Regions from separate parts of the Methylobacterium sp. XJLW genome, predicted to be linked through region 1. Evidence: riboswitches for the same ligand, from Rfam matches in the RefSeq annotation. Region 1 holds a riboswitch; each other region holds the start of a gene.
What was found. A riboswitch is a leader RNA that binds a small molecule or an ion and turns the genes downstream of it on or off. The one in region 1 is predicted to bind cobalamin.
Positions count from the first base shown of each region.

Region 2: another riboswitch for cobalamin. It lies ahead of A3862_RS16700 (CbtB domain-containing protein); the one in region 1 lies ahead of A3862_RS01010 (TonB-dependent siderophore receptor).
Region 3: another riboswitch for cobalamin. It lies ahead of A3862_RS11210 (TonB-dependent receptor); the one in region 1 lies ahead of A3862_RS01010 (TonB-dependent siderophore receptor).
Region 4: another riboswitch for cobalamin. It lies ahead of A3862_RS26785 (TonB-dependent receptor); the one in region 1 lies ahead of A3862_RS01010 (TonB-dependent siderophore receptor).

Region 1 covers NZ_CP016429.1:227,551-235,303, forward strand. The annotation lists gene A3862_RS01000 (DUF3526 domain-containing protein) at 1-171, opposite strand, end outside; gene A3862_RS01005 (ABC transporter ATP-binding protein) at 168-893, opposite strand; gene A3862_RS01010 (TonB-dependent siderophore receptor) at 893-2,980, opposite strand; cobalamin riboswitch at 3,217-3,423, opposite strand; gene A3862_RS01020 (hypothetical protein) at 3,990-4,190, opposite strand; partial or broken gene A3862_RS01025 (patatin-like phospholipase family protein) at 4,523-5,572, opposite strand; gene A3862_RS01030 (alkyl/aryl-sulfatase) at 5,667-7,753, opposite strand, start outside.
Region 2 covers NZ_CP016429.1:3,586,169-3,593,921, forward strand. The annotation lists gene cobN (cobaltochelatase subunit CobN) at 1-2,543, opposite strand, end outside; gene cobW (cobalamin biosynthesis protein CobW) at 2,615-3,649, opposite strand; gene A3862_RS16690 (DUF1636 domain-containing protein) at 3,646-4,047, opposite strand; gene A3862_RS16695 (CbtA family protein) at 4,040-4,777, opposite strand; gene A3862_RS16700 (CbtB domain-containing protein) at 4,794-4,976, opposite strand; cobalamin riboswitch at 5,013-5,205, opposite strand; gene A3862_RS16705 (discoidin domain-containing protein) at 5,372-6,730, shown strand; gene A3862_RS16710 (S10 family peptidase) at 6,794-7,753, opposite strand, start outside.
Region 3 covers NZ_CP016429.1:2,434,623-2,442,375, forward strand. The annotation lists gene A3862_RS11205 (2Fe-2S iron-sulfur cluster-binding protein) at 1-418, shown strand, start outside; gene A3862_RS11210 (TonB-dependent receptor) at 2,080-4,218, opposite strand; cobalamin riboswitch at 4,352-4,549, opposite strand; gene A3862_RS11220 (hypothetical protein) at 5,222-5,659, opposite strand; tRNA gene A3862_RS11225 (tRNA-Ser) at 6,123-6,214, opposite strand; gene A3862_RS11230 (glycosyltransferase family 2 protein) at 6,227-7,075, opposite strand; gene lysA (diaminopimelate decarboxylase) at 7,072-7,753, opposite strand, start outside.
Region 4 covers NZ_CP016429.1:5,814,876-5,822,628, forward strand. The annotation lists gene A3862_RS26775 (TonB-dependent receptor) at 1-624, shown strand, start outside; gene A3862_RS26780 (PepSY domain-containing protein) at 787-2,244, opposite strand; gene A3862_RS26785 (TonB-dependent receptor) at 2,238-4,421, opposite strand; cobalamin riboswitch at 4,706-4,898, opposite strand; gene A3862_RS26790 (NUDIX hydrolase) at 5,038-5,472, shown strand; gene A3862_RS26795 (RluA family pseudouridine synthase) at 5,615-7,021, shown strand.

The DNA.
Region 1 (7,753 bases):
CCAGCGGGCCCGCTCTGCGGCCGTGACCCGCGCGACCTCGGCACCGTAATCGCGGGCGGATTGCCAGGCGCCGAGGCCCGTGACCATCAGGAGCAGGACGAGCAGGCCGCCGATCCAGCGGACGCGCGCGTCCCGCCACAGCAGCGCCAACTCCGCGCGGACGCGCCTCACGTGACCGCCCCCGACAGGCGCGCGATGTAGAGGCGTTCCAGATCGGTGTGCGCGTAGCGCCTCGGATCGATCTCCTCGGCGACGCGCCCGCCCGCCAGCACGCCGACCCGGTCGGCCATCTCGCGCACGCGGTAGAGGTCGTGGGTCGCCATCAGCACCGCCGTGCCGCGCTCCGCCGCCGCCCGCACCGTCCCGGAGAAGGCCGCCGCCGCCGATGGGTCGAGGCCGGATGTCGGCTCGTCGAGCAGCAGCAGCCGGGTCTTTCGCGCGAGCGCGATGGCGATGCCGACCTTCTGGCGCATCCCCTTCGAATAGCCGGAGGCGGGCCGCGACCAGGCCTCGGGCGCCAGGCCGGCCGCCGCGAGATGCGTCTCGGCCTCCGCCCGATCGATCGCGAGACCGGCGAGGGTCGCGAAGTAACGGAGATTCTCCAATCCCGATTGCCCCGGATAAAGGGCCACCTGCTCCGGGATGTAGGCGGTGCGCGCCCGGGCAGCGATGGGATCCGTCCCTGCATCGATCCCGCAGACCCGGACCTCCCCCGCATCGGCCTTCAGGAAGCCGAGGATGAGGTTGATCGTGGTGGTCTTTCCGGCACCGTTGGGACCGAGCAGGGCATAGACCTCACCCGCGCGCAGGGTGAGGTCGAGACCGCTGAGGGCGGTCCTGCCTCCGAACTGCTTGACGACGCGGCCGAGCGCCAACACCGGCTCAACCGCCATCAGAACCGCACCGTCACGGAGCCCGTGATGCGACGGGGCGAGCCCGGATAGACGCGGAATACGTTCAGTGAACTCTCATAGTAATCGGTGTCGAATATATTCTCGATGTTGAGCGCCACGCGGGCGTTGCCGAATTTGTAATAGGCCAGCGCATCGACCGCGATGAAGCCCGGCAGGGTGAAGCCGGACCCCGCCGCGTCGCCCGCCCGCTCGCCCACGCCGCGCACGCCGCCGCCGATCCCGAAGCCGCGCCACGCGCCTGCTGGCTCGTAGACCGCGAGCAGGCTGCCGGAGTGGCGGGGCACGTTGACCAGGGGGGCGCCGACCGGAAGCACGTTGTCCTTGGTAACGCGGGCATCGGCATAGACGTAGCCGGCCAGGAGCTTCAGTTCCGGCGTGATCTGTCCTTGAGCCGTCAGCTCAAAGCCCTGGCTGCGCACGGCGCCGGCCGCGAGGGAGAAGCCGGTATTCGCCGGGTCGGGCGTGAGCACGTTCTCCCGCTCCACGCGGAAGGCGGCGGCGGTGAGGAGCAAATTGCCGCCGAATAATTCGGACTTGGCGCCGACCTCGTAGCCGAGGCCGGTCTCGGGCGGCAGCGCCGTGCCGCGCGTGACGGCGGCGGCGTCGGTGCCGATATTCGGCCGGAAGCTCGTGCCGACATTGGTGTAGAAGGCGAGTTCCGGGATCGGCCGGTAGACCAGGCCCGCCCGGGGCGAGGCCGCGACCCGCGACTGGTCCACTTGGCTGCGCACCACGCGCTCGCGGAAGCTCTGCTCGAAGATGTCGAGCCGAAGGCCGATCAGCGCCCGCCATTCCGGGCTCAGGACGATCTCGTCCTGCGCATAGAGGCCGGTATTGGTGATGCGCTCGATATTGTTGCGTGGGATGGTGATCGGCGGCAGCGCCTGTCCGTAGACCGGCGAATAGATGTCGAGGGCGAAGGGGCTCGTGCGGAAGTTCGAGCGCAGATAGACCGTCCGGCTGTCGGTGCTCTCCCGGTCCATGCCGAGGAGGAGCGTGTGGCCGATGCCGCCCGTATCGAACCGCCCGATCAGGTCGGCCTGACCGACCGCCACGTCCCAGCGATAGTCGCGCACGTTGCGGTCGCGAAAGACGGTGCGGTTGTTGGCGGCGATTCCGCGGATCTCCGCCGATTCCCCTTCCAGATCGCCGGTGTTGAAGTAAGCGGCGAGCCGCATCTGCCAGTTCTCATCGAAGCGATGATCGACGCGGACCTGCAGCGAATTGTTGTTCTGGTAGGTGCTCTGACCGGGCTCGCCGAGGAACCGCGAGAGCGGCAGGAAGCCGAGCTGGCGATTGAGCGCGATCACGCCCCGGTCGAAGACGATGCGGTTCTTCACGAACTCGGTCTCGACCGTAACGCGTGTGTCCGGCGTGACCTGCCAACTCACCACTGGAGCCACGAGCAGCCGGTCGCTGTCCACGAAGTCGCGGAAGCTGCCGGCCCCCTGTGCGGCGAGATTGAAGCGATAGAGGACCGTCCCGTCCGCGTTCAGGGCACCGCCGGCATCGATGGTACCGCGGGTCAGACCGAACGAATCGACCTGATTGCCGAACTCGACGAACCGTTCGGCGGTGGGTTGCTTGGTGATGAGGTTGACGAGCCCGCCGGGATCGCTGCGTCCGAACAGGGCCGCCCCCGGTCCCTTGAGCACCTCGATGCGTTCGATGTTCTGCGCGTCGGGCGGAGGCGGGGTCCCGCGATTGAGGGGGAAACCGTTCTTGTAGATCTCCGAGGTCGTCACACCACGGATGGCGTAACTGAAGATCGAAAGCCCCCCGAAATTGTTCTGCTGGGCGACGCCGGGCAGATAGTTGAACGCCCGGTCTACGCGGGTGGCGGCGAGGTCGGTGATCGTCTCCCGCGGCGCCACGGAGACGGCCACCGGCACGTCGATCTGCGGAGTGGCTGTGCGCGTGGCGCTGACGGCCGTGCCCGCTCCGTATCCCGGCGTCGGGCCGATCAGGCCGATGGTGCCGCGCCCGGAGGCCGTCGTGCGGCCGGCACCCTCCCCGACCTGCTCGACCGAGAGTTCCTCCAACGTCACGCTCTCCTGCGCCCGCACGTCCTCGATCGGAAGCCCGGCCGAGAGGACAGCGGCGAGCGCCAGCCGCCGACCGCGATGCGGAGTCCGCGGACGACGCGCTGATGGCGCTGAAAACCGCGCAGGCTCGCCGAGAGACGGACGTTCGGAGGTCGCCACCACACACTCGCTGTTGCCGGGTGGAGGCCACGGGGATACGGGCAGCGTCGCCCACGAGACGGCGACACCGCGCGCTCCGCCGGGGCACCCCGCCCGAGGGACGTCATCGTGCCGAAGGCAGGTCTCCTGGCTCACGGGTCAAAGCGCCCGCCGGACCTTCCCAGTGCAAGCACCAGTGGTCATCGGTGGCAGGCGCTCGCCGCTCACAGTTGCGGGGGCAGCTTCGGATTCGCTCCGAAAAGCGCACCGAATTCCCGTCTTAGCTCCGGGCCGGGACCCGAAGAACCTTGGCTGGACGATATTCGCCACCGGCGCGCATCCGGTCAACGGGCCTGACAAACTTTGTAACAGTGTTACGTTACGTGTGGCGCTATGGACACAGTCCGATCCCCGATGGAATGCACCGCTCTCACGTTGCGGTGATGGACCGGATTGGGCTCGGACGACGCGGGTCCGAATGAGATCGGCGGGCCGATGGCGGCTGGATATGCGCTATGCTGAACCGAACGGACGAGCGGTCATCGACGCCTTGTTTCATGCGCCGCTGGGCGCCGAGCGTCTCAGCTGAATGGAAATCCGATGGAACGCTCTTGGCATCGTGTTGCTGATTGCCGAACGCGCGGCCCGAGCTCATGACCCGGCATACGGTCCTTCGGTGACCCGCTCCATCTCAGGGCCGGCCTTGCCGTCCAGCCTTGGATCGCGGCATGCCTCATCGCCGTAGTCGCGGTGGCCCCGTGCCAAAACTTCTCCTTCGGCGCGAACCCGATACCCTGACCGGCTGGCTTTGCACCGGGCAGATGCTCTCGATCGGTTCGGTTCTAAGCCAGCCGGTCAAGTCAGTCGTGCATTTGCGGTCGCTCGATCGCCCCTACATCTTCCGCTCGCGATGGATACGCTTCTTCTTCGGAAGTGCCTTGTGACGGCCGATGGTGACCCTGGCTTCCGACACCGTCGGTCCGGCCAGCGCCTTGCCCAGTGCGGGACCAGCGGCCGTCGCGTCCGCGAACGTCGCGAAGGTCAACAGGGGTAAGGCGGCCAGCGCCGCGCGAAGAGCCCGGATCGTGTGCATAAGCGTTCACTCCTCTGTCTGTGGGCGCCGGGCCGTTTCCGGGGCCGGCCGGATGCGACGAGCGGTCTTCGGTGTGAAGGTGCTCCCCCGGAATCGAGCCGGTCCGACTGCGAAGTGCCGCGCCGATCATGCGCGTGAACCGGTGTGAAGAGGCTTGGGCAGAGACCCATTTAGTCTGACAAGATATCGTCGATCTGCGACGCGCAAGACTGATAAATGGAATACATGCTGCATCTATACCGAATAAACATAAATCATAAATCAATATATGCACCTTGATCTTTATCAAGTTCAGCAAGCTCTGTCATGCGCGACGGGGCGTTCCGGCTGCGTCAGACGCCTTCGAGCAGTCGGTCGAGGTCGAAAGACGGACGCCGGCCCAGATCCGGCCCATGATCGGTCAGGAACGTCGCGGCGCTCCGGCGTCCCTCGTCCCGAAGCATCGTCAGGAATGCCCATTCCGCATTGAGCTTCGAGGACGAGCCCAGCTCGGCGACAACGTCGCTGGCGATGCGGTGCATGCGCATGGCCGCCCATCGGGCGCACTCGGAATTGTCCGTGGGCGCGACCTGCCGCAGCAAGGCCATCATCCGCAGTTCCTTGAGCAGGACCGCGTTGAAGGAGATCTCGTTGAGCCGGTTGAGGATCTCCCGGGCCGAGGTCGGCGCTTGTCTGCGCTCGACCGGATTGACCTGCACGATGATCGTATCGCGCGACTCGCATTCGCGGACCAGGGGGGTGATCGTCGGGTTTCCGGAATAGCCTCCATCCCAGTAAGAGGCACCGTCGATCCGCACCGCCTGGAACAGGGTCGGCAGGCATGCCGAGGCGAGGAGCACGTCGGCAGTGACCTCGGCGTTGCGGAACACCCGGCCCCGGCCCGTATGAACATCCGTCGCGGTGACGAAGAGCTTGATCCGGCTCCGTGCGATACGCTCGAAATCCAGCCGCGAGTCCAGGATCTGTCTGAGCGGGTTGAAGTCGTGCGGATTGAGGTCATACGGGGAGAAGACCCGCGCCATCAGGTCCGCGGCCAGATACAGAGGCGCGGAATCGAGCGTTCAGCGGCCCAGTATCACGTCGAGCGGGCTGCGCTGCAGCGGGCTGAACCGGGCCGCGCGCGAGACGGCGTCCCAGAAGGTCTGGAGTGCCGCGCGCGCACCGGTGGCCCCGTCCCGCTCGTAGCCCTCGATGAGGACGGCCGCGTTCATGGCACCGGCCGACGTCCCGGAAATGCCGTCGATGCTCAGCCAGGGCTCCTCGAGCAGGCGATCGAGGACCCCCCATGTGAAGGCGCCGTGCGCGCCGCCGCCCTGCAGGGCCAGATCGATCAGGATCGGATCCCGCCCCCGCCTGCCCGCCGTGATCGCCTCATCCGACATGGGACCGATACCCTCATCCCGTGAGCACCTCTTCCGTCGTCCTGCCGCCATCCCGGACCGCGATCGGCTGCGGAGCAAGAGCGGCTTTCGCCGGCTACTCGGCGACCACCTCTCCGGAATCGGCCCGGTACGGGTCGGACTGCACGCGATTGGCGGCACCGCGCACCTTGGTGCCGGGCAAGATCTCGAATCGCGGGTCGAACGTCACCATCGTGGCGGCCAGCCGGCTCAGGATGCCGGCGTCGCCCTCGACCTGCGCGGTCCCGTCGGCGATCTGCGCCTCCAGGGTCTTGGCGCCGATCATCGTCTGCTCGAGATCCGACCGGTTGATGGTCAGGGTGAGATCGGGCTTCTCGGCCTGGAACCCCGCGATGTTGGTCAGCGTCGCGTTTTCCAATTCGACGATGAACCGCTCGCCGTTGTCCGGCGTGATCAGGTTGATGGTGAAGCGCATCCCCTCCGCCTTGCGGCTGTCCATGCGGATGCCGAGAAAGTTCAGGAAGAGCTCGGTCGGCATCGCCCGCACCACGTCGGGGCTGCTCGAACTGGCCGTCGCGCCTTCCGGAATGCCGGAGCGCAGCTCGTAGGCGCCAGCCAGGAAGCAGTTGCGCAGGCCGGGATTCTCCTGCTGGTAGCCGATCTGCTCGAAGATGTCGGCGAGGAGGTCCTTGGCGGCCTGGTTCTGCGGCTCGGCCTGGACGAGCTTGTTCACGATCTCCTGGGCCAGCAGATACTGGCCCGCGTCGTGCAGCCGCTTTCCCCGGGCGAGGATCGTCTCCGCACCGCCCATCATGTCGACGTAGAGGGGGGCGCTCTCCGACGGGGCGAGCGGAATCAGCGTCGCCGGGTTGCAATCCCAGAATCCGAGATAGCGCTGGATCACGCCCCGGCTGTTGTGCTCCGGCGACCCGTGATAGCCGCGACAATGCCACGTCTGCTGTAGGCTCTGCGGCAGCGCGTAGACCTTGTGGATCTCGTTGATCGTCACGCCCTGGTTGGCGAGGTGGAGCACCTGATTGTTCATGTGGGCGTAGAGGTCGCGCTGCGCCCGCAGAACCGCCTGGATCCGCGCATTGCCCCAGCGGGGCCAGTGGTGGGAGGCGAACATTACCTCGGCCTCCCGGCCGAACCGGTACAGCGCCGCGTTGATGTATTTCGACCAGTTGAGCGGATCGCGCACCGGGGCGCCGCGCAGGGTGTAGATGTTGTGCAGGGACGCGATGACGTTCTCCGCCATCCAGAGCGCCTTCCGGTCCGGGATGTAGGTGTTCATCTCCCGCGGCGCTTCCGTGTTCGGCGTATTCTGGAAGACCATCGGGATGCCGTCGACCTCGAAGGTCTCGATCAGCTTCTCCACGTAGCGCGTCGGGGCGATCAGGCCTGTGGTGCCGGCCGAGACGCGCTGTCCCAGGCCCTGCCCGACATAGCCGTGCGGCGCCGCCGGCAGGAGCAGCCCGTACTGGTAGAACAGCCGCCGGTTCATGGCGTTGCCGGCGTAGACGTTCTCCGCCACCGTATGGACGAGGAAATCGGCCGGCGCGATCACCGGCACGGCGCCGGACCGCACGTCTTCTTCCTTGAGGATCCCGCGCACGCCGCCCCAATGATCGCCATGCGTATGCGAGTAGATCACGGCCGAGATCGGCCGCCCCTCGCCCGCATGCGCCTGGAACAGCGCCCAGGCGGCGCGTGCGGTCTCCTGGCTGACGAGGGGGTCGAACACGATCCAACCCGTCCGCCCCCGCACGATGGTGAGGTCCGAGAGATCGAACCCCCGGACCTGATAGATGCCGGGGACGACCTCGTAGAGCCCGTAATTGTTGTTGAGACGCGAGATGCGCAGCAGAGACGGATGGATACTGTCAAATTCGTCCTGCCGCTCCAAGAACTGGAATTGCTGCATGTCCCAGGCCACGTGACCATCGTCGGCCCGGATGATCCGGTCGGCCATGGGGGCGATCAGCCCGCGTCGCTGCTCCTCGAAATCCGTGTCGTCCGCGAACGGCAGGCGCGTCCGGGCCTGCCGGAGCACGGCGCGGGTGAACGACGACGGCGGTTTGCCTTTCGGGTGGAAGTGCTCCGGACCGGCGGATGCCGCCGGGGATTCCCCGTCGCCCGCGGCACGCGCTTCCGCCAGGAGGCATCCGGCTGCGGAGAAGGCGGCTCCGACAGCGGGAAGAG
Region 2 (7,753 bases), 3.1 Mb from region 1:
TCGAGCATCGCCAGCGGAAGGATCTCGAAACCGGTGACGCGGGTGCTGGCATGGTCCCAGACCGGCCGCACGCCCATGAGGGCGAGGGCATGCGCCACATCCTCGCCGCCGGTGCGCAGTGTCGGCGAGGCCCAGAGATCCATGACGATCCGGGCCGGATAGGCACCCTCGTCCTGAAGGTAGCGGGTCACCACGGCGGCGGCGGCCCTCTCACCGAGGAGCGCGGCGGCGCGGCTCGGGATGGCCCGTGGGTCCAGGGTTGCGAGGTTGCGTCCGGTGGGGAGCACGTCGCTGCGCCCGCGGGACGGCGAGCCGGAGGGCCCCGGCCGGACGAATCGGGCGTCGAGGGCTGCGAGCAGCCCGGTCCGCTCGGCGGCGGCGCTTGCCAGCACCGCCTCCGCGGCCTCGCCCGGGGCTCGGGCGAAGACGTGGAGACCGTCGCGGAAGACGGTCTCGCCGAGGTCGCAGAGGTGCGCGTCCAGCCGGGTCAGCGCCTCGTCCATCGGCGTGTCCGCGCCGATGCCGGCGCCGTCGAGCAATCCGGCGGCCTCGGCCTCCTCGAGGATGGTGCGGGCCACCAGTTCGGCGCGGCGGGGATCGAGCACGCTCGCGGCGGCGTATTCCTCCACCAACTCGCGCAGGCGTGCGGCCTCCGGCTTCAACGCGTGGACGGCGACGTCCGGCGTCAGGTGACCGAGCGCGACGCCGCCGAGGCGCCGCTTGACCGGCGCGGCCTCGCCCGGATCATCGACGATGAAGGGATAGACCACCGGCAGGCCGCCGACGCACAGCGCCGGCAAGCAGGTGGGGGACAGGGCCACGGCTTTGCCGGGCAGCCACTCGGTTGTCCCGTGCGTACCGAGCTGCACCAGAACGTCGAAGTGCTGCTGCAGGCCGAGATGGAACGCCAGATAGGCATGGGTCGGAGCCCGGTCGAGATCGTGGTAGCCGGCCTTGCGATCGGGATCGCGCCCGCGGTCCGGTTGCAGGAAGACGTCGAGCCGACCGCGGTCACGGATCGCCCCGTCCCCGGTGCGATCCGGAGCGACGCTCCGATCGGATGCGGTCGTGCCCGTCAGCATCCGGAACCGGAAGGCGCCGTCGACGCAGGCCGGATCGGATTCGGCCTCGCCCCAGACGGCGGTGATCGAGGCGCGCGTCTCTTCGGGGAGGGTGTTCCACCAGGCCTGGTAGGCGGGGAGGGGCACGCGGAACGCGGCCGGACCCTCCGTGAGATCCGCCATCAGCGTTCCGGCTTCCGGAAGCGCCCCCGTCGCGTAGCCCGCGGCGGCGAGGTCGGCGGCGATGGCGCGGGCGCTCTCGGGCGTGTCGAGACCGACGGCGAAACCGGCCCGGCCGCCCCGGGCCGGATAGTCGGACAGGACCAGGGCCACGCGGCGCGCCGGTCGGGGCAGGGCGGCCAGCCGCAGCCATCCCGCGGCCCGGTCTGCCAGGGCGGCGATGCCTGCGGGGTAGGGCACGGCCCGCCGCTGGGTGAAGCCGGCGACCTCCGGGCTTTCCTCCTTGAAGGAGATCGGAAAGCCCGAGAGCCGGCCGTCGAATTCCGGCAGCGCGATCTGCATGGCGAGATCGGACGCACCGAGGCCACGGGCCGACGCCTCCCAGGCCACGCGCGGTGACCCTACCGTGAAGGCCTGAATGACCGGGCAGCCGGCGCCGTCGAGGACGAAGTCGGTGCCGTCCTCACGCGCGGAGAACGCCGTGGCTGCGATGACGAGGTCGGGCCTGCGCGCCCGCACCGCATCGGCGACTGCCGCGGCGGCCTCGGGCTCCTTCAGGCTCGACACGACCAACGGCAGAGCCCCGATCCCGCGGGCGCGCAGGGCGGCTGAGAGTGCGACGAACGGCTCGGTGTCGCCGCCCAGCACGGCGGAGCGATAGATCAGCAGCAGGGCCAGCGGATGGGCGGGCGACGGCGCGCCGTCGAGCGGGATCGCCGTTTCAGCCGCGGCAATGGCTGTTTCGAGGGGAAGAGCGCCGCAACCCGGACACCAGGGAAAGCCGCGGGGCAGGGGCTGCGGAGGCTCGACCGCCCCCTCGGCGCCCAGCCGGATGGCCAGGGATCGCAGCATCCGCCGGAGATTGCCGGGACCACCGGCACGGAAATAGGCGTCGAGTTCCCCGGCGAGGGCGGGATCGGTGGAGAACGGCGCGAGACGGGGGTCCGGCCGGTCGTCGCCCGGCAGGACCGCGAGCACGACGCCGTGCGCCCGCGCGGTTTCGGCGCAGCGCTCGATCCCGTAGCGCCAGTAATCCAGTCCGCCCAGGCAACGGATCACCACGACCTTGGCGTGCGCCACGACGCGTTCGACGTAGAGATCGACCGACAGCGGATGCCGCAGTTTGGCGAGCTTCGCGAGCCGGAGACTCGGCAGACCGGGCTCTGCGGCGTGGGCCTGACCGACCGCCGCGAGGTCGCTGTCGGTGAACGAAAGCACAACCAGATCGCCGGGCTCTTGCCCGAGATCCACCGCCGCCTCACCCTCGTCGAGCGAGACGGTATCGATGCGCACGAGATGCATCGACGGCCCCTAAACCGCGGCCGCGCGCACCGGCGCGCCGCCGTCAGCCGCGCAGGCGCGCGCGGCGGCCGTCATCCCGCGAGGGCCGCAGCGACAGCGCGCTGGTCGAACCCCTTGAGGCCGATCACCACGAGGTTGCCGTCCCGGGCCTCCCCAGACTTCCACGGCCGGTCGAAATGGTGGGCCACGCGCCGGCCGACCCCCTGCACCACGAGGCGCATCGCCTTGCCCTCGACCTCGGCGAAACCCTTGATCCGCAGGACGCCCGGGATCTCGGCTGCCTTCTCGACCCGGGCCGCCAGATCGCCCGCCGTGATCGCGGGGCGGACGGGCAGCGCCACGGTCTCGAAGTCGTCGTGGTCGTGATCCTCGCCCTCGCCGTGATGCGACGGACGGGAATCGAGATCGTCCTCGGCGGCCGCCGCGAGACCGAGCAGCACCCGCGGGTCGATGACGCCGTTCTCGGTCTCCACCACCTTCACGGCCCGGGGCAGGTGGCCTTCCACCTCGGCACGCACCCGAGCGCGGGTCGGGGCATCGATGAGGTCGGCCTTGTTGAGGACCACGAGGTCGGCGCAGAGGAGTTGGTCCTCGAAGACCTCTTCCAGCGGATTGTCGTGATCGACCGATTGGTCCGCGGCCCGCTGGGCGGCCAGTGCCTCCGGATCGTCCGCGAAGACGCCGGCGGCGACGGCCGGGCCGTCGACCACTGCGACGACCCCGTCGACGGTGACCCGCGAGCGGATCGCCGGCCACTGGAACGCCTGAACCAACGGCTTCGGCAGCGCGAGGCCCGAGGTCTCGATCAGGATGTGCTCCGGCGGCTCGGCGCGGCCGAGGAGAGTCTCCAGCGCCGGAACGAAATCGTCCGCGACCGTGCAGCAGATGCAGCCATTCGGCAGCTCGACGATAGCCTCTTCGGTGCAGCCTTCGACCCCGCAGGCGGCGAGGAAGGACTTGTCGAAGCCGACGTCACCGAACTCGTTGACCAGGATGGCGAGGCGGCGCCCCCTGGCGTTCTCGACCACGTGGCGGACCAGCGTCGTCTTGCCGGCTCCGAGGAAGCCCGTGACGATGGTGCAGGGGATCTTGTTCACGATGGTCATTCCGCGGCCTCCAGGGTGCCGGCGGGGAGCGGGCGGGGTTCAGGGAACGGGGGGATGCGGGCGATCACGCCCTTGCGAAAGGCCTCCGGACGCTCGCGCCAGGGCACGATGCCGTCCGAGGTCGCCGCATAGGCCGCGAGTCCGGCGAGGATGGTCTCCGCCGAGGCGGCCGGATCCATGTCGCCGTAGACGTAGGTCCAGCGGTCGGCCGAGGCGACCGCCACGGTGCAGGGCCGCTTGCAGACCGACAGGCATTCCACCGCCTCGACCCGCAGGTCCGGCGTGCCGGCGCTCCCGGCCTGCAGCGCCTCCAGAAGGCGTGCTCCGGCGCGCGGTCCATCCGGATCGTCGTCCGGACGGCGGCAGGTCGTGCAGACGTACAGGACGGTCTCAGGCACGGGCCGTTCCCCGTTGCGTGTCGCGGGAAAACGCCTGCCACGCCCAGCCGAGCCCCAACCCGATCAGGATCCAGAAGACGAAGCTGATCGCCAGCGACCGGGCGGCGAACTGTGCGGCCAGCGCGGCCGGAAGCTCCGACGCGGCCTCCGGTGCCTGCGGGGCGCCGACGACGTGGGGGGTTATGATCAGGACGAGGCCACCCAGGATCGTAATCAGAGCACGGCGGATCGTGATCAGGTAGAGCCCCATTCCGGTCGCCGCCGCGGTCATCACCCACCAGGCCTGCCGCGCGGCCAGCGGTGCAGCGGCGCTGCCGGGCAGTTCCGGCGGCAGGCCGAGGCCCGGCGCGAGGGCGACGCTGGCGAAGCCCGCCACCGCGAAGGCGAGACCGACCTGTGGCGTCGGCTCGCGGCCGCAGGCGATCATCACCGCGCCGAGCAGCAGGGCGTAGCCGACGCCGCCGACGAGGGTCGCAAGACCGGTGAAGGCCATCCGCGGCAGGCCGGGGCCGGGCTGCCATTCCGGTGCCGCGTCGGGCGCGGCATGGTCATGCCCGGCATGGGCGAGCACGATCGGAAGGGCCTTCGCGGCCTGATGCGAGGGTTCCTGCTGCTCGTAGCGCTCGGCCGCGACGATCAGCGGCGAGGTCAGCGTGAGTTCGAGGCCCGTCACAACGGCAGCCGCGAAGAAGCCGGCGGCCAGGGCCGCCGACAGAAGCCGAATGATCATCCCTGCGCCGAGGGCGTCAGTGACAGGGGAAGTTCTGGGTATGGCGGAAGTCGTGCGCCGCGTTGTGGAACGCGATCGCCGGCGAGAAACCCGCCATGAACAGCAGGCCGAGGCCCAGCATGGCCGCGAGCGCGACGGCGACCGGACGCTCCGACGAGCGGGTACCGGCGGCGACGGGGGCGAGGGTCTGAGCGGTCATCGTCGAGTGTCTCCAGCCGCCCCACCGGCGGCATTGCGGGATCCTGTTGCGACGGCAGGTCTCCTGGCTCGCGGCTCGGCGCGCCCACCGCCTTCCCGGATCGCTCCGGTGGCGCTTGGCAGGCGCTCGCCGCTCACAGTTGCGGGGGCAGCCGCGGAATCGGGGCGAAACCCCTCACCGCATTCCCTTTTCACCCCGTTGCCAGGGCACCGTCACCGACACGTTGTAGACGCATGCCGGCGACGACACAACGGAGCGGCGCCAGATCCGTTCGGATTCCCGTGCGTCCCTTCGCGGGTGGCCGGGCTTGACGTCCGCGCCCCGATGCGGGCACCGCCGCACCGGATGCCCGGCCGGCCCGGCATGGGCGCCTCCGCTCAGTTCTCGGAGACCCGATGGCCCTCGCAGACGATCCGAGCCCGGTCCTCGTCGATCTCGCCACCGGCCGCGGCCCCCGGATCGTACAGGACGAAGGCACCGCCTGGCTCGAGATCGATCTGGACGGTCGCTTTCCGATCCGCGCGGTCGCGCTGCGACCCGTACAGGATACTGTCGCGCCCGAGGTCGGCGATGTGGCCGTCGAGGTCTCGCAGGACGGCGTCACGTGGTCCGCGCCCGACATCGTCGGCTGGATCGCCAAGCCGGGCGCCCTCGTGGCCGCCATCGGCGCCGACGAGCGGGCCTGGGCGCGTCTCGTGCGGATCGCGGTGCCGGATCCGGCGCTCGTCGCAGGCGTCGACATCCGCGCCGATGAAGCCGCCATCGACCTCATCGCCCTGCGGGCGCTGCTCGGGCTCGACATCACGCTCCTGAACGAGAAGCCCGGCGCTAACGTCTACGTCACCTACAATCTCGAATCCGCGCCTGGCCAGGCAAGCCGCAACCTCGTCGGCCTGTCGCTGTTCGAGAACGGCGCCTTCGGGAACTGCCTCGTGCAGTACATCATCGCGGTCTCGATCGCGAAGGCGCTCAACCTGAAATACATCAAGGTCCCGAAGGTCGACCGCAGCAAGGTGATCTTTCTGACCCAGAGGCTGACCTGCGACGGCATCACGTTCATTCCGCCGGACGAGCCGCTTCCGCCGGACGGTTACTTCCTGTCCGGGCTGTATTTCGATCCGACGCAGTTCGAGCGGGTGACGGCGCTGCAGGGCCCGATCGACTCGCGCGCGATCGTTCAGGATGTGATCCGGCCCCTGTTCAACGGCCTGCCGCGGACATTTGCGGCCAAGCCCGACGATCAGCTCCTGATCCATATCCGGTCGGGCGACATCTTCAGCACCTGGGTCGACCCGCACTATCCGCAGCCGCCCTTCGCCTTCTACCGGATGGTCATCGACCGGCTGCAGGCCGAGGGCCGCATTCGTTCCGTCAAGCTCGTCTTCGAGAACCGTCTCAACCCGGTCATTGCAGAAGTGGAGGCCTATGCGGCGCAGCGCGGCCTGCCCGTAGAGATCCAGAGCGAATCGCTGATCTCCGACGTCGCCGCTCTGGTGAACGGCCGCTACCTCGTCTTCGGGCTCGGAACCTTCGGGCCGGCGATCTGCCACCTCTCGGAGCGCGTCGAGCAGGTGTTCTACTTCGCGTCCAATTGGCCGCAGGGCTTCCAGTCGATTCCCACGATCGGGAAAGTGGTCGAGGTTCGCGATCGCGAAGGCCGGTACATGAAGGTCGGCGAGTGGCAGAATACCGACGCTCAGCGCCGGAGCATGGTGGAGTACCCGGCCGAAGCTCTCGCCTTCGACGATGTCTGATCGGTCGCGCCGGTCACGATCCGACCGGCGACGACCCCGCTGCCTGCATCCCGGCCGAACACGTCACGGTGCGGTCCTGAGACGTTCCGCGGGTGCGCCGGCCGAACGCGCCGAGCCGCCATCGCGGACCTTCAGAGCGTCCATGTACATCCGTTCGACATCCGCCTTGAAGGCGGCGCGGGAATCCGGACGCGTGTAGAACATGTGGCCGCCGGGATAGACTGCGAGGCTCAGGCGACCGGCACTGTAGGCCGGGACCTGCGCCAGCAGGAGCTTCGAGGCGAAATACGGGGTTACGAGATCGGTGAATCCGTGCGCCACGAGGACACGCAGGTGCCCGTCGAGGGCCAGGGTGCCCTGAAGGTTCGAGAGCACCTCCGGTGCCTGTCGTCCCGAGCCCCAGCTCCAGCCCCGATTGACCGCATTGTTCAGGAGCTCGTAGCGCATGTTGGCCACGGGCCATTTCAGCGTGCGCGCGTAGAGATCGAGCATCGCGCTGGTCAGCGGCGCCTGGAGCGCGGTGAGCTGCGGATCCTCGAAGCTCGATTGCGCGGCGGCCGGATTCGGGTCCCAGCCGGTGATGCCGGTATCGTAGGCGCTCGTCACGCGACCTTCGGCACGATCGATCTCCCGCTGGACGCTTCGGGTCGAGAGGCGCGCCGCCTGTGCGCGGACCAGGGCGGGATCGAGCCCGACCAGCGGGGCGACCTTCTCGGTCATCCGCGCAACCGCCGCGGAATCGCTCGGCCCCTTCAGGAGATCCGTTAGATAGGCACCGGATGCGTAAGCTTCGGCATCCCCCAGCAAGGCCGGCGTGGGTACCGTCCCGGCCCGCTCCAGCGCGCCGGCCGCCAGCGACGGCAACTTCAGCACGTAGCCCCAGGGATTGGCCCGCGGGGTCTCCAGCCACCCGAAGTCGAGCACCGGCGAGAGCAGCACCATGCCCGACAGGCCGACGCCGATCTCTTCCTGGAGCTTCTCCGTGATCAGCGGGCCGCGGAACCCGCCATAGCTCTCGCCGAC
Region 3 (7,753 bases), 2.2 Mb from region 1:
GCTCCACCGCGCCCACATCTGCGGACCGACGCCCATGATGGACGCGGTCAAGGCGGTCCTGCTCGATCTGGGCGTGCCGGCCGGTCAGATACGGACAGAGGCCTTCGGAACGGACCGTCGCGATCCGACCGGAAGGACCGGACAGTCCGGCACGGTCGTCGGTCAGGTCAAATTCCTGGACACCGGTAAGACGTCTACGGCTCGCGAGGGAGCGACGCTGCTCGACGTGGCTGACGAGGCGAAGGTCCGCATCGACAGCGCCTGTCGCTCCGGGACGTGCGGAACCTGCATGGTGAAGCTGCGGAGCGGGACGGTTCGGATGCCCGTGCAGGACGCACTCGGCGACGGCGACAGGGAGGATGGCTACATCCTCGCCTGCCAGGCCGAGCCTGAAGGCGACGTGGAGTTGGAAGCGTAGCCCCGCGTTCGGGGGGGGGATTGATGCCGTTCAGCCCTCGGCGATGAGCGCATCTCGTGCCGCGCGGCGGGACACCCCCAGGGCGGGGTGATCCTTGGCTTCGACCGGCTGCTCGCGTTGGCCAATGCGGGCTTCGCTTCAGGCCGCTATCGCGTTGGGGCCATGACGCTCGACGTCGAGACCGGCACGGGTCTGTGGCCAAGCCTAGCGCCAACTCGGCTCCAAGCACCCGCGCCGCCCCTGAGCGGGCCGTCCCGGGCCGCCGGTTGCTCGCCTCCGTTGCCAGAACGCCGGCCTGACGTCATTCCGCCGGGGAGAAGGCCCCGCCCGCTCAAGATCCCGGCAAGCCGTCGCCGATGAGTCCAAACGCGTTTTGGGCCGGGCACTCTCACCAGGCGCAGGTCGGTTTGCGTCAGGGGGCGCCGTTCGCACCGTTTTTGATCGCAGCTCGGCAGCGTCCAGTGCGACGTCGCGGCGACGGGATGGGAGGGCGCTCAGGGAGTGCAATCCACAGGCCGCGGCTGCGGGGGCGAACCGACTTTTGGCGTGCCAACCCGTTGTGAGGAAACACCGGTTTCGGGTTGGTGGGCGACCGCGGAGACGCGACCCGCCCATGATCTCGAATTTCGTGTTTTTTATCCGCTGCTTACCTCGATGGCTGCGTTTGCCACCCATCCCAGTCCACGTGATCAACGCGGATCTCCGGGTAGTGCTGCGGACGACGACGGATTGATCAGCGCGCATCGGATGCGCGAGCGGGACATGCTTGGGTTCCAGCCACAGACCTGAGGCGGTCCGCCGCATTTTCCCATGGGGGAACCGGGGTCACATCTCACGCGGCTCGTACGGAGCCGTCGACATCGGCCGCGACATGATCGCGGGTTTAGCTCCATGGCCTCCATCAAAATTCGTGCGTCCGCTGACGGGACCTTTGCGGTCTGCCGGAATGGATCCGCCGTCGCCTCTGGCCTGACCCGAGCCCAGGCCGACCATCTGGTGGCGGTGCTCGGCTGGATTTCCTGAGGCCTCCGAGATCCCTCCCACCGCCTGCACGGGATGTGCGAGCGGCGTTCACCGGGAAGAGCAAGTTTGGATTGAAATGTCTCCAATCAGACATTAGGCCGCCGCCGCCGGCTTCAGGCTGGCCGTCCACGTCCGCCTACCGTTCGCCCCTCAGCGACAAGGGCGGGCATGGATGCCAAGGGGGGCGCGAAACGCTGCCCCTAAGCTCGACCGCGTCGTCGCCGGCTCGGCGAACCCTCGCCGAAACTTCCTGCTCCCTCACGCCGTAGCGTAGGCGTCCCATGCCGATGTGGAGGCGCTGCGGTGACGTTGATCAGTCTGGCTTGCTTCGTGGCTGGAACGGCCTCTGCCGCGGCGTCTCTCATCAGCGACCGTCTGCGCGTCATTCTTGAAGCTGCGGGTGGCTCCCTGTTTCTGGTCGGCCTTTGCGTGCTCGGCGCAGAGTTGCCGCTGTTCAGATAGGGCCCATTGCAGCCTCCCGGCGGCCTCACTGCATCGAGGCCCGCGACGGCAGGTCCGCCGGAGCTGCCAGGGCTTCCGGCTTGGCGCACCCGCCCCCGCGAGCGCTCAAAAGCCTCGTCCCCGCTTCCGGGGCACTCGGTGGGCTTATACGAGCCCGTGTGGACCGGACCGGTCCTTCAGAATTTTCCAGCGATGGTTAGACGTACCGCCGTAGGCTCGACCGGGTGAAACACGCGGTCGATCAGCCCCTCGGCGGGCTCGCCGGGCAACCGTGAAACATACGCGTAGGTGATCTGGTCAGACTTGCTGTTCGTCAAGTTCAGTACGTCCAGCGAGACGCTGATGCCGTTGTCGAAATTGTAGCCCACCCGGCCGTTGAACAGCGCGGTCGCCCGCGAGCGGATCGCGTTGTCCTCAATCAGCGGCCGGGGGCCGAAGTAGCGGAAGCGGAGTGATCCGAACCAGCCTAGCGGCTCGCCGAAGGTCACGCCCGCCGACGCGATGGTCGTCGGCGCTTCAGGAACCCGGTTGCCCACCGGGTCGTAGTCCGAGAAGCGAGCGTTCGTGATCGTCAGGTCGCCCTCCAGCGCGAGCCAGGGCGTCACCGCATACCGATTGGTCCATTCCACGCCGAAGCGGCGGGTCGGGCGGCTCGGCTCCGTGGTGCCGGTATCGCCCTGGAACAGGTTCTCTGAGGCGAAATCGAGCCGGAACAGGGCGAGGCTCGTCTCCAGTCCGGCAATGGACCGGTTGCGCAGGCCGATCTCGTAGCCCGTGGAGGGCACGAGGAAGGGCGAGCGGGTCGTGTTGAACAGCGAGGAGGTCGGATCCACCGTGGCGGTCACGCCGCGCACATCGTTCGAGTGGAAGCCGCCGCCGTAGTTCACGAAGAGTTCGGTGTCGAACCACGGCCCGAGCGTCAGGCCGAGCTTTGGGTTGACGATGCCATCGCGCGCCTTGCCCGAATTGGCCGGCGTGTCCGAGACGACGCTGGCGTAGTATCCGTCCGCGCGGAAACCGACGCTGGTGCGCAGCCAGTCGGTCCAGCGCACGCGGTTGTCGAAGTAGAAGGCTCCACTTGTCTCCAGCACCCGGTCGTCGAGCACGCCCGAGCGATACTGCCGGTTCGTTGTGTTGAACAGGCCGACGCGGATCGAGTCGGTGCGGGTCTGCACGCCGATCTCGTTTTCCATCGGCCTCCCGAACAGGTCGCCCTGGAAGATGTGCAGGGCCTCGCCGCCGCCGATGATGCGCTGATCGAGCTGGTGGAACTGGTCGCCGTTCACCGGATCGTTGAGGAAGTAAGTGAAGTCGTTGAACAGGTTCAATTGGGATCGGATGACGTAGGCCGAGGCCCGCGTCACGCCCGTGTCGTCCGTTGCGCTGAACTTGCCCGAGAGCGAGAAGCGCGAGGTGTCGCCGCCATCGGTCGGGTTGATCGTGCCGTAGCGGCTGATCAGCCCCTCCGCCACAGCGCGCTCTGGGATCTGGTTGGTGGCGGTCCAGCGCGCCGCGTAGGCCATGCCGGTGACCGAGAAGCCGTCGAGCGGCGTACCCTGGCTGTAGCGGGCCACGCCGTTGATCTTGCGCAGGGCGTCCGGGACCACCCACGGGCCGTCGTAGACCTGGGCTTCCCCCGCGAGGAGGAGGTTGCCCTCACCGAGTGGTACGGTGGTGATCGAGAGCGCGCGCTTGTAGCCGAAGCTGCCGATGGAGGTCAGGGCGACGTTTTTCGCGGTCGTGTCGAGATAGTCGATCCGCACGGAGCCCGCAGAGGCGAAGTCACCGTCGCGGACGAAGTACGGACCCTTGTGGAACTCCACCGCGCCGACGAGTTCCGGGATCAGGAAGTTGATGTCGGCGTAGCCTTGACCGTGGGCATGGGTTCGCATGTTGAGCGGCATGCCGTCGAGGAACAGGGCTATGTCGGTGCCGTGGTCGAGGTTGAACCCGCGCAAGAAGAACTGATTGGCCTTGCCCTCGCCGGAGTGCTGCGTGACGATCAGGCCCGGCACCGACTCCAACACTTCGCCGGGGCGCGTCACCGGACGGCTGTTAAGCTGTGCGCCCGTGATGACACCCGAACTGGCGGAAGCCACGGGGGTGCTGATCCCACCGATCCCGGTCGTACCCCCGACGTAGCCCGCGCTCGCGGCCGGACCGACGCGCGGCGATGCGGCTACGGCTGTGTCGGCGGTGACCGAGATCTCCTCCAGCGTCGTCTCGGTGGTCGCCGCACTCGGCGTGGAGCGGTCCTGAGCTGCGGCCGCCGAGGCCAGGGCGGCGAGGCCGACGCCCGACCAGGTCGAGAGCATTCGGATGGTGGGACGACGGGACACGGGAGCCTCGGGCGACGGGAGTGGCACGTCACCGCGAATGAGGTCTCCACGCCCAGCGTCAGCCCGGCGCTTCGACACCCGTCAGGACACCCCGCCCGACGCGTTTCGCGTGTGACCACGACTGACGGCAGGTCTCCTGGCTCGCGGGTCACCGCCCTCGCACCGTCTTCCCGGATGAGGCACATCCAGTGACGCGGTGGTGCTGGGCTCGCCGCTTACAGTTGCGGGGGCAGCCGCGGCTTCAGGGCAAGCCCTTTACCGCGTTCCCTTTTGATCCCCGAAGGGAACCGTCGCTGTCACCATCCGTCGCCTTGTCAGGCCACGTCAAGCCATGAGGAAGATCGGCGACCGTGTGTGGCCTCGCTGTGACAATGGGGTCCGTAACCTCGCCGTTATCGAACGGTCGCTTCCGCGCATCGAGCCAATTACCGCGTCACACCCATTGCCGAACTTGACCGGACGCGAAGCGACACGGTTTGGCTATAAGAGGCTTGATCACCTGTGGTTCGATCGCCCGATCTAAAGCCTCGATGGCGGCTCGGAGTTGCTCCGGTCCGAGTCCTGACGCGTATACGGCAAGGCCGAGCGCGGCTTGGCGTGACCCATAAGCTCGGCGATAACGCTGCTGTTTACTGTTGTGGTGTGCTTAGAGGCCCGTTGGAGATAGGTTGCGAAGCATCGTCTGAAGCTATGGACATCGACCTGTTTGCTGGGCCCAAGCACCTTCTGGCAAAAGGTGGCAAATCGCTTCACCACGATCCAGCTTCGCTTCCCGTCCGGCCCCGCGGGCGTGAGACCCGAGCATACCCAGCCGTCTGACGAGCGTGCAACGCGCTGCTGCAAGATCGGCCTAGCTGATCCATGAACTGGTACGACGCGCCGGGCATGCTCCGTTTTCCGTGAGAGATGCGGAACGCTCGCCCCTCTGTGCGCATGTCGGCGGTGCGAAGCTGACAAAGCTCGCTGATGCGGCAGCCGGTCAGTAAGCCGACCCGCATGAGGTCGAACAGCACCGTCCCCTACCGCGCAGGCCCATGATCGCCACAGGATCAGCCGTGAGGAGCGTGACAAGCTCATCAGCGGTGTCGGCGCGCTTCGATGGCTCCTGCCTCGATCTATTCGAGAAGCTACCCTGCCCCTGCCACGGATTGTCGGCGACAAAGCCACGCTTGATGAGCCGCTGCCACATCGAAGAGAGCGCCGCGATCTGTCGATGGACCGTGGCCTGAGACGCCCGACTCCGCAGGAGCACGTCGCTGACGAACTCACCCGCGGTGCGTCGATCCACGCCGCGGACGGCATAGTTTAACGGCTGAGTTTGTGCGAACTCCCGGACGGCAAGGGCATGCTGCATCCGAGATTGCTTGGTCTGGACCCCATCGATCTCCATCAACCAGCGCTCCAGCGTCGTGAGCATTGTGGTCTGGCGCGATGCCCCCCCTGGATGAGCATGATCGCGGCCATCCTTTCGGGTCGTCTTTTGGGGAGAGAATGAGGCGTTGGGTCGGGGCACTCTCGCCCGGTATCGTCGCGGGACCGTCCTGAACCGGTCAGGGCAGCCGCCCGGGCGGGCTGCCAACCGTCCGAAACGGTCTGCGCACCGATCCAGTCCCAGAGCAGCGCCAGCGCGATCCACCGTCGCTGCCGCGCAACAGCCTCGGTGCTCGCGTCGAGACCCCGGACGAGGTGGGTCTGTCCGACCGTGGAGACGAGATGGGATGGCACCCTGAGTCGCACGGACCAGCGCCCACGACGGCATTGCAGGTCGTCGGCGCGCCGCACCTTTGGCCTCATCCCGTACGGCTACGATGACGCTGTGTCACCAAAGCTGGCCGGACGAAGCGAGAAAAGCGCTGCTTTTATAACATCTTAGGGCTAAATGGCGGAGACGGAGGGATTCGAACCCTCGATACCCATTTCTGGGTATGCTCATTTAGCAAACGAGTGCCTTCAGCCGCTCGGCCACGTCTCCGGCGCTCTGGCTCTAGAAGGTCGGATCCGGCGGGTCAACCCGATCCTGGCGGGCGGCGGCCACGCGGCGGCGCTCGACATGCTTCGCGACGCGCAGATGCCGCGAGATCGCGTAGTTCATCGCCGTCAGGAAGCCGTAGGTGCCGCGCACGAAGTGGCGGCGCCCGAGATAGGCCTTCAGGAAGTTGCCCGGCAGTTCCACGAACACCCGCCAGGTCGGGATCACCACGCCCCGCGTCTCCAAGTCCTCCGCCTGCTGGTCGGAGTAGCGATTCAGCTTGTCGAGCTGGTCGCCGAGCGAGCGCACCGAGAAATGATGGATCACGCCCCTGAGCCGCCCCGGCGTGACGCCGGGTTCCAGCGCCACCCGGTCGTGCACCGGCGAGGCGGCGTAACGGCCCCGGTCCTTCCTGTAGAGCCGGACCGGCGTCAGGGTGTAGGCGAGCGGGTGCGGGCGGCCCTCGCCGGGAAAGATCTCCGCGATGCCGATCCGCCACGCCGGCCGGCGCGGCTCGCCCGCGGCCCAGAGGGCCCGGATCTCCTGGACGAGATCCTCCGGCACTACCTCGTCGGCGTCGAGGTTCAGGAGCCAGACATGCCGGCACTGCTCCTCGGCGAACCGCTTCTGCGGGCCGTAGCCCGGCCAGGGATTGTGAATCACCCGCGCGCCGAGCGCGGCCGCCAGCGCCTGCGTGCCGTCGGTGGAGCCCGAATCGACCACCACGAGATCGTCGGTCAGGCCCCGCACCGCCCGGATCGTCGCGCCGATCCGGTCCACCTCGTTGTGGGCGATGATGAAGACCGACAGCGGCAGCCGCCGGTCGGCCGCCGCGACCGACGGGGATGCGGGCGCGCCGCTCACGCCAGCCAGTCCGGCACCCGGTCGAGGGCGATCAGCGCGTCGACGTCGAGGCGCGGTCGCACCACGGCCGCCCGGTCCCCCCGCACCAGAACCTCCGGCACCAGGGGCCGCGTGTTGTAGGTGCAGGACTGCACCGCCCCGTAGGCGCCGGCGCTCATCACGGCGATCAGGTCGCCCGCCGCCACCGCCGGCATGTCGCGGTTGAGAGCGAGATAGTCGCCGCTCTCGCAGACCGGGCCCACCACGTCGGCGACGAGGCGCGGCGTCCCGGAACTTGGCTCGAGGACCGGCCGCAGGGCGTGATAGGCCTCGTACAGGGTCGGGCGGATCAGGTCGTTCATCGCCGCGTCGACGATCACGAAGGTGCGCCCCTCGCTGTGCTTCACGTAGAGCACCCGCATCACCAGGATCCCGGCATTGCCGACGATCATCCGGCCGATCTCGAAGACCGGCCGCAGGCCGAGCGGGGCGAAATGCGGCCGCAGGGTCGCCGCCAGGGCGGCCGGATCCGGCGGCGGCGCGTTGTCATCGCGATAGGGGATCCCGAGACCGCCGCCGAAATCGATGTGGCGCAGGGGATGGCCGGCCGCCATGAGCGTCCGGGCGAGGTCCGCCAGCAGCCGGGCCGCGTCGGCGAAGGGCGCCAGATCGGTGATCTGGCTGCCGATATGCATGTCG
Region 4 (7,753 bases), 910 kb from region 1:
ACCGTCGAGGCCAGCATCCGGCGGGCCGAGGGACCCTTCCGCCTCGACGCCACCGGCTACTTCACGCGCTATACCGGCTTCATCTACCGCAACTACACGGGGCTGACCTGCGACGACGACTTCGCCTCCTGCGGTGTCGGCACCGACAACCGGCAGATCGTCTATCAGCAGCAGAACGCGACCTTCTACGGCGCCGAGATCATCGGCCAGTACGACCTCCTGCCGGTGGGCAACGGCTTCGCCGGCATCGAGGGGCAGTTCGATTTCGTCCGCGCTCAGTTCGACAACGGCACCAACGTGCCGCGCATCCCACCCTACCGGCTCGGCGGCGGCGTCTACCTGCGGGCCGACGGATGGTTCGCGCGGGTGAACCTCATCCACGCCTTCAGCCACGACGCCACGGCGGTCTACGAGACGCCCACGCCCGGCTACGACGACCTGCGGGCCGAGCTGAGCTACACCAAGGCGGTCGATCCCGCGGTCTACGGGGCGAGCGCGATCACCCTCGGCGTCCAGGGCCGCAACCTCCTGAACGACGACATCCGCAACTCGACCTCGTTCAAGAAGGACGAGATCCTGCTGCCGGGGCGGAACGTGCGGCTGTTCCTGACGGCGCGGTTCTGAACGCTGCGGCCGCCACGGCGCCGTCCTTGCGCGAGCGGCGAAGCCATCCAGGGCTGCGCCGGACGTCGCGTTGTCGGCGGGCACCGGGTCACTGCGCTTTCGGCGTGACGACCAAGCGGGCGTGATCGGCCGCGTCGGGCACCGGGAGCCTCGGCCGGCCTCTTAGGCCGACAGAACGCGGCGCAGGCGGCGCCAGCCCGCGACCAGACCGGTGACCGCGATCCCCGCCGCCAGGAGGTTCAGGACCCATTGGGCGGCATCGTGGAGCGAGCGGTTGCCGCTGAGCCCCGGCAGATCGAGGCGGTGCGCGGCGTCGAACAGCCAGCGGTTGATGCGGCCGGAGCGATCCAGGCGCTGGAGGATGGTCCCGTCCCGGGGATCGACGTGGAGCCACGTGGCGTCCGGATCAGCGAAGCGCAGGCGCAGCACCGGAAGCGGCCGTGGGTCGATCCCGTGCGGATACCAGTACAGGTCGTAGGCGGTCAGGGTCTCTGCCGTCCGTAATCCGCCGGGCAGGGCCGGACCGGCGGCCCGCGCGAGCGCGGCGGCATCGAGGAGCGTGCCGTCATCCGCCCTGCGGCTCCGGGCTCCCGCCGGTGTGTCGGCGACGATCCACCAGGACCCGCCGATGGCGGCGAAGCGCAGCGCGCGGGTTCCGGCCTCTGCGAAGCCCCGCAGGGCTCCGGCGTCGAGGCCGAGGGGGGCGGGCTGTCCGGCATAGGCGGCGCGGATCTTGGCGGGCGCAGCGTTCGACGAGAACCAGCGGTTCGGGTTCATCGAAATCCAGCCGCTGAGGATGAAGGTGCTGAGTCCGATTCCGCCCGCGAGGCCGAACAGGTGGTGCCAGCGTGCGAGACCGCGATAGGGCGTGACGGCCCCGCCCGCGTAGCGGCGGCGGAGGCGCAGGCGCCAGATCCCGATCGCGAGGCCGCTCAGCGCCCCGAGGGCGGCGAAGCCGGACAGCCAAAGCAGGACCGTCCGCCACAGATCGGCCCGGGCGCGCAGCGGCGTCAGGTAGATCCAGTGCGCCACGGCGCCGGCCCAGTTCCAGCCGCGCTCGAAGCGGGTCGTGTCGAGGGCGACCTCGCCGGTGACCTGAGACACGTAGAGCTCGGTCCCGGCCGCATCGTCGAGGACGACCTTCAGGAATGGCCGGAGCGGGTCGTACCGGGCCGTGACGGTCCACTGGTCCCGCTCGACCGGATCGACATGTGCGCCCGGAATCCCCTCGGCCGCGAGACGCAACGCATCCTCGGGCCTCAGCGGGCCGAGCCGCTCCCCGGTCCGCGCCGAGACCGTGGCCCGGCGCCCCTCGCGGTCGGCGATCCGGTAGACCGGTTCCGCACCGCGCATCTCCAGGGCGAAGGCCGCCGGCACGCCGGCAAGACCGCCGGCCCGCAGCGCGTCGTCGGGCGCCACCGCGACGCGCTCCCAGGCGATCGGTGCGAGTCGGTCCAGGCGCTCGGCCCCGGTGAGCGCCGGGAACGGCACGTAGAGCATCACCAGTCCGGAGCCGATCCACAGGGCGAAGAACAGCCCCGCGGCGATCCCGGCCCAGCGGTGGAACAGCAGCAGCCAGCGCCGTCCCGCCTTGCCGAGCCGCCGCGGCAGGCTCACCACGTCACCGTGTAGGCGACCTCGACCGAGCGCGGCCGCCCGAGCAGCCAGTTGGTCCCGACCCCGTTCACGGCATTGCCGCTGATCGCGTAGACCTTGTCGAACAGGTTGTAGACCCGCACGGACAGGCGCGACTCCGCCGTGACCTGATGGTCGAGGACCACGTTGACGAGGTTGTAGGCCGGGCGCCGCGCCGTATTGCCGAAGTCGCTGTAGACCTGCCCCACGTTCTGAAGCCCGACCCGCGCGGTCCAGTCGCGGTAGACGTCCCAGGTCAGCCAGAGGTTGGCCACCCGCTCCGGCACGTCGATGGGCTGGTTGCCGGCATACGACACGGTGGCGCCGTTCACCGTCTGGTCGAACCGGTCGTACTGCGCGTGCAGCAGCGCGAGGTTGCCGTCCAGCCGCCAGCCCGGAGCAAAGCGCCAGCCCAAGGCCAGCTCGAATCCCTGCGAGGACTGGCTCCCCACCTGCGTGGACAGCGTCGGCTGGCCGGGGATTGCCGAGATCAGGTTGTCCTTGACGATCCGGTAGCCCGCGATGGTCCATTCCACGGCACCGTCGAAGGCAAGACCCTTGGCGCCGATCTCGACTTGATCGCCTGTGGCGAGCTTGAAGCCCGCCAGCGACTGGTTCAGCGTGATCAGGCTGTTCACCGGGTCGGTGGCGAAGCTGTACTGGGCGTAGAGCGCGCTGTCCGGCGTCGGGTTGTAGACGAGGCCGAACCGGTAGCCCAGCGCCCGGTAGGTCTTCTCGAACCGCGATCCCGTCTGCAGGTCCTCCCGATTCAGCGTTGGCACGTCGAGGCGCACGCCGGTGAGGAACGAGAGCTTGTCCGACAGGATCAGACGGTCCTCCGCGAAGACCGAGGCTTGGCTCGTCTGCGTGGCGTAGGCCGGACGGGCTCGCCCGTTCTGCGGGAAGAGGCCCGGATCGTAGCCGACGAGCGGCACGCTGGTGGTCTGGTCGAAGTAGAAGTTATTGGTGTGCCGGAAGTCGATGTGGTTCACGTCGAACCCGGCCACGAACTGGTTGGGCAAGCCGAACAGGCTGCCCCGGAACGTCGCGTCGAGCCGGTCACCGACCTGCTCCTGGCTGTGGTAGATTTCCAGATAGTCGCCCCGGTCCACCAGCCCGGTGCCGCGGTTGTAGGAATATTGCTCGACGTCGAGCCAGTGGCGCCGGCTTGTGAGCCGGTAGGCGGTGTTGCGGATCGTGATGTCGGCCGAGGGCGACCATTCGGTCTTGAGCTGGGTCCAGTTGTCGGCCCAGGTGATCTTCGCGTCCCGGACGTTGTAGTTGTTGAACCGGATGAGGTCCGGGATCCGTCCCTCGACGAGCGGCGTGCCCCAGTAGCGGGCGGGCTCCTGGTAGCCGAGATCGTGGCTCAGGGTGAACGCCAGATCGGCGCTCGGTCGGAACAGCAGGGCGGCCGAGACCGCGAGGTTGCGGAAATCGCCCTCCGGCCGGATCCAGCCGTCGGCGCGATTGCCGCTGACGTTGAGGCGATACGCGAAGGTGTCGCCGAACTCCGCTTGACCGATTCCACCGCCCGAATCGAACGCAAGGCGCGCAACGCCATCCGTGCCGACAACGGCGCGGGCGACGTTGATCGGCACGAAGACCGGCTTCTTCGGCACCACGTTGATCACGCCGCCGATGGCGCCGTCGCCGTACAGCACCGAAGACGGGCCGCGGAGCACCTCGATCCGCTCGACGTTCCACGTGTCGAACGGGAAGGTCACCGTGTTGGCGCCGACGTAGAAGCGCGTGCCGTCGTAGAGCTGCTGGATCGAGTTCGGGCCGGCGAAGCCCCGGGACGTGAAGGCGCCGTTGCCGTTGCCGGGTGCCGCGATCGTGGTGATGCCGGTGGCGTCCTGGGTCACGGCCTCGGCGATCGTGTCCTGACCGCGCAGCCGCGCGGTCTCACCCGACACGATGTCGAGGCTCGCCGGCGTCTCCAGCGGCGTCAGACCGAGGCGGCTCGCGGTCCGGTCGGGGGTGCGCAGATTGAGGCCGGTCGGCGCAGCGCGGTTCGGGTCTCCGCCCGCGCCGGCCACGGAGAGTTCATCCAGGGTGACGGCCTCCTGGGCGGCGCTCGGACTGGCGAGGAGCGCGAGGAGAACGCCGCAGAGGGGAGCCGGCCCGCCGGAGCGGGCGCGATGGATCGAGAGAAGCATGGGGGAAGCGGTCCGTGCACGGCGCGCGCCGGCCCCTTCGTCCTATAAGCATTGTAATAACATTACAATGCTTTGACCGCCTGGAAACCTGAGCCTGAGCGGGTGCGCGGAGGCCTCCCGGAACAGGGATCGCAGGTCGCGAAACGGTGGAGACGGACATGGGAACGGCGTCGCGGGCGCGCTTGCTGTGGCACGTCACCGCGAACGAGGCCTCGGCGGCCGCCTCCCCTCGGGATTGACGGCGCCTCGACACCCGCCAGGACACCCCGCCCGGCGCGTTTCGCGTGTGACCACGGCTGACGGCAGGTCTCCTGGCTCGCGGGTCGCCGCCCTCGCACCGTCTTCCCGGGGTGACCCAGTGACGTGGTGGTGAAGGGCTCGCCGCTTACAGTTGCGGGGGCAGCCGCGGCTTCGGGGCGGACCCCTCATCGCGTTCCCTTTTGATCCCCGAGGGGAACCGTCGAGGAACAGCTTGGCCGTCGTGCGTCCGGGCGTCAACCGCACGTCCGGGAGTTGTCGTGGATCGACGCGGCGGCCCGCCGGTTCGTTGCGGCGCCGTCGGGAACGATTTAGCCGGTTCGGCATGACGGTCTGGCGTCCCCCTGCGGAGATCCGCGTGAAGGCCTTGGGGCTCCCCCGGCGCGGCGATAGCCTGCTGGTGGCGGAGATCCATGCGGATGACGGACGGCTGACAGGTGTCCGGCCCCTCGGTGGCAGCGTTGCGTTCGGTGAGAGGGCCGAGGACGCGCTGATCCGGGAGTTCGAAGAGGAGCTCGGCGTCACCGTCACGGTGCTCGGCGGCCCGCGCGTCGTGGAGAACATCTTCCTGCACGAGGGGCAGGTCGGGCACGAGGTGCTGTTCCTGTTCCCGGTCGCCCTGCCGCCCGGCCGGTTCGACGGACAGGAGCGCTTCGTCTTCCACGAGGATTGCGGCACCGCCTGCGTGGCGCGGTGGTGCGATCTCGACGGGCTCGACGTCCCGGGCGGGCCGGAACTCTTCCCGGCCGGGCTGAAGGCCTTGCTCCGCGCGGCGTGGGACGCGGAGCCCTGACGGGCGCGATCGCGCTGCCGCCTTTGCCGCTGCGCGCGGGCGATGCTACAGCCGTGCAATCCCATCGGTCCGGACGTCCGCGACGCCGCGGCCCATGCGCCCGGACGCTCCGTCCGAAGCGGAGACGGGTGCCGGCGGAAGCATGACGACACGACCTCCCAAAAGCGGCGGGCCGAAGGGGCGCAAGCCTCAGGCCGGCAAGTTCGATGCGGGCAAGTTCAAGCCCGGCAAGTTCCAGGCCGACGGCCGTGCCCGTACGGGCCCGCGCACCAGCGCCCGCGACGCTGCAGAGCGCGCGGCCCGCAATCGCGGCGACGATGCGGGTGCGCGCGATCCCTGGGGTGCGCAGGGCGCCGCAGCCGCAGCCCCGGCCCGGCCCGCGAAGCCGCGGCGCGACGCCGCCGCGCCGCGCGGTCCGCTGGCGGCGAAGCCCGGCAGCCGGCCCGTTTCCAAGCGCTCGGAGGCCCCTGCGCCTGCCCCGGCCCCTTCCCCCGCGCCGACACCCGGTCCGACCCGCCGCGAGCAGCGCGCGGCCGCCTCCGCGACCCTCGCCTCCGGGGTGCAGACCCTGATGGTCGAGCCGGACGAGGCCGGCATGCGGATCGACCGCTTCCTCACCGCGCGTTTTCCGCTCCTGCCCTTCACCCGCGTGCAGACCATCGTCCGCAAGGGCGAACTGCGCGTCGACGGCAAGCGCGCCAAGCCGAACGACCGGCTGGAGCCGGGCATGAGCGTGCGCGTGCCGCCGCTGCGCCTCGACCAGCCCTCCGAGCGCCCGCGCAACGCCGCCCGCGAGCAGGACGATGCCGAATTCATCCGGTCGCTCATCCTCTACGAGGATGCCGACATGATGATCCTCAACAAGCCCTTCGGCCTCGCGGTCCAGGGTGGTTCGGGGACGGTCCGGCACGTGGACGGCCTGCTCGCCGCCCTCACCGGCCCGGATGGCCAGAAGCCGCGCCTCGTCCACCGGCTCGACAAGGATACGGCCGGCTGCCTGATCGTCGCCAAGACCCGGCTCGCCGCCGCGACGCTCGCCAAGAGCTTCCGCTCCCGGGCCGCGCGGAAGATCTACTGGGCGCTGACCGCGGGCGTGCCGCGGGTCCGGCAGGGGCGTGTCTCGACCTACCTCGCCAAGGAGGAGCCCACCGACGCCGACGCGCGGATGCGCGTCGCCAAGCACGGCGACGAGGGGGCGAGCCACGCGCTGACCTACTACGCGATGGTCGATCAGGCCGCCCAGAAGCTGTCCTGGCTGTCGTTCAAGCCGGTGACCGGACGGACGCACCAGCTGCGCGCCCACGCGGCCCATATCGGCCACCCGATCGTCGGCGACCCGAAATACTTCTCCGTGGAGAATTGGGAGCTGCCGGGGGGCATCCAGAACCGCCTGCACCTGCTCGCCCGCCGGATCGTCATCCCGCATCCGCGCACCGGCAAGCCCGTGGACGTGAGCGCGCCGCTACCGCCCCACATGGCGCAGAGCTGGAACCTGCTGGGCTTCGACGCCACCCGCTACGACCCGATCGTCGAGGCCCCGGAAGCCTGAGCGGGCAGCCAGGGCACGGCCGGGTCCGTCAGGGCGTCCGGGACTTCCGGCCGCCGCCCTGCGGCGCGACCCGCCGATCGCCGTCGGGGCCGCGCCCGGTATGCCGTCGCGACGGTCCCGCGTCTGGTCGAGTCCGCGCCGGACCTCCTGGGCTGCGGCCACGACCCGGGTCGGGCAGGAGAACCGCTTCGCCGTGCCCGTCGCCCTTCGGCCGAATGCGCGTCCCGAGGGCGGTATCCTCGACCCGGCCCGGATGCATCGGCGGGACGATCGCCCGTCCGGTCGAGGCTCCTGCAAGCTTCGCTGGTGGATAGGGGTGATGGCTCCGGAGGTCCGTCGCGCCTGCGCCGCCGTGCCGGCACGCAAGGGGCAACGAAGATGGGCGCCTGCGCTCGGTTCAAACGATCGCCCAGGTGCCACTGCGGCGACGCGACGCGCCGGATGGCGGGATCCCCGCTCAGAGAAGCGCGTGAGGCCGTCTCGGTCTCCGGTGAGAGGTCGGTTTCGCGCATCAAAGCGGGCAGCCGCAGGAGCCTGATCGCCGGATCCCCCTTCCATCCCCAAATCATTGTCGCGGGAGATGTGCGCTGCGGTATCCCCGGTGAAAGTGGACCGTCATCGGGGCGGGCCGTGCCGCGCATGCCTTGGCAATCGGCCGTGCCGCCTCATATGCTGCCCGCGTCCCGCCGATCCGCTGCGGGGCCAGTTTCCGGCGGTTCGAGACCCTGACAT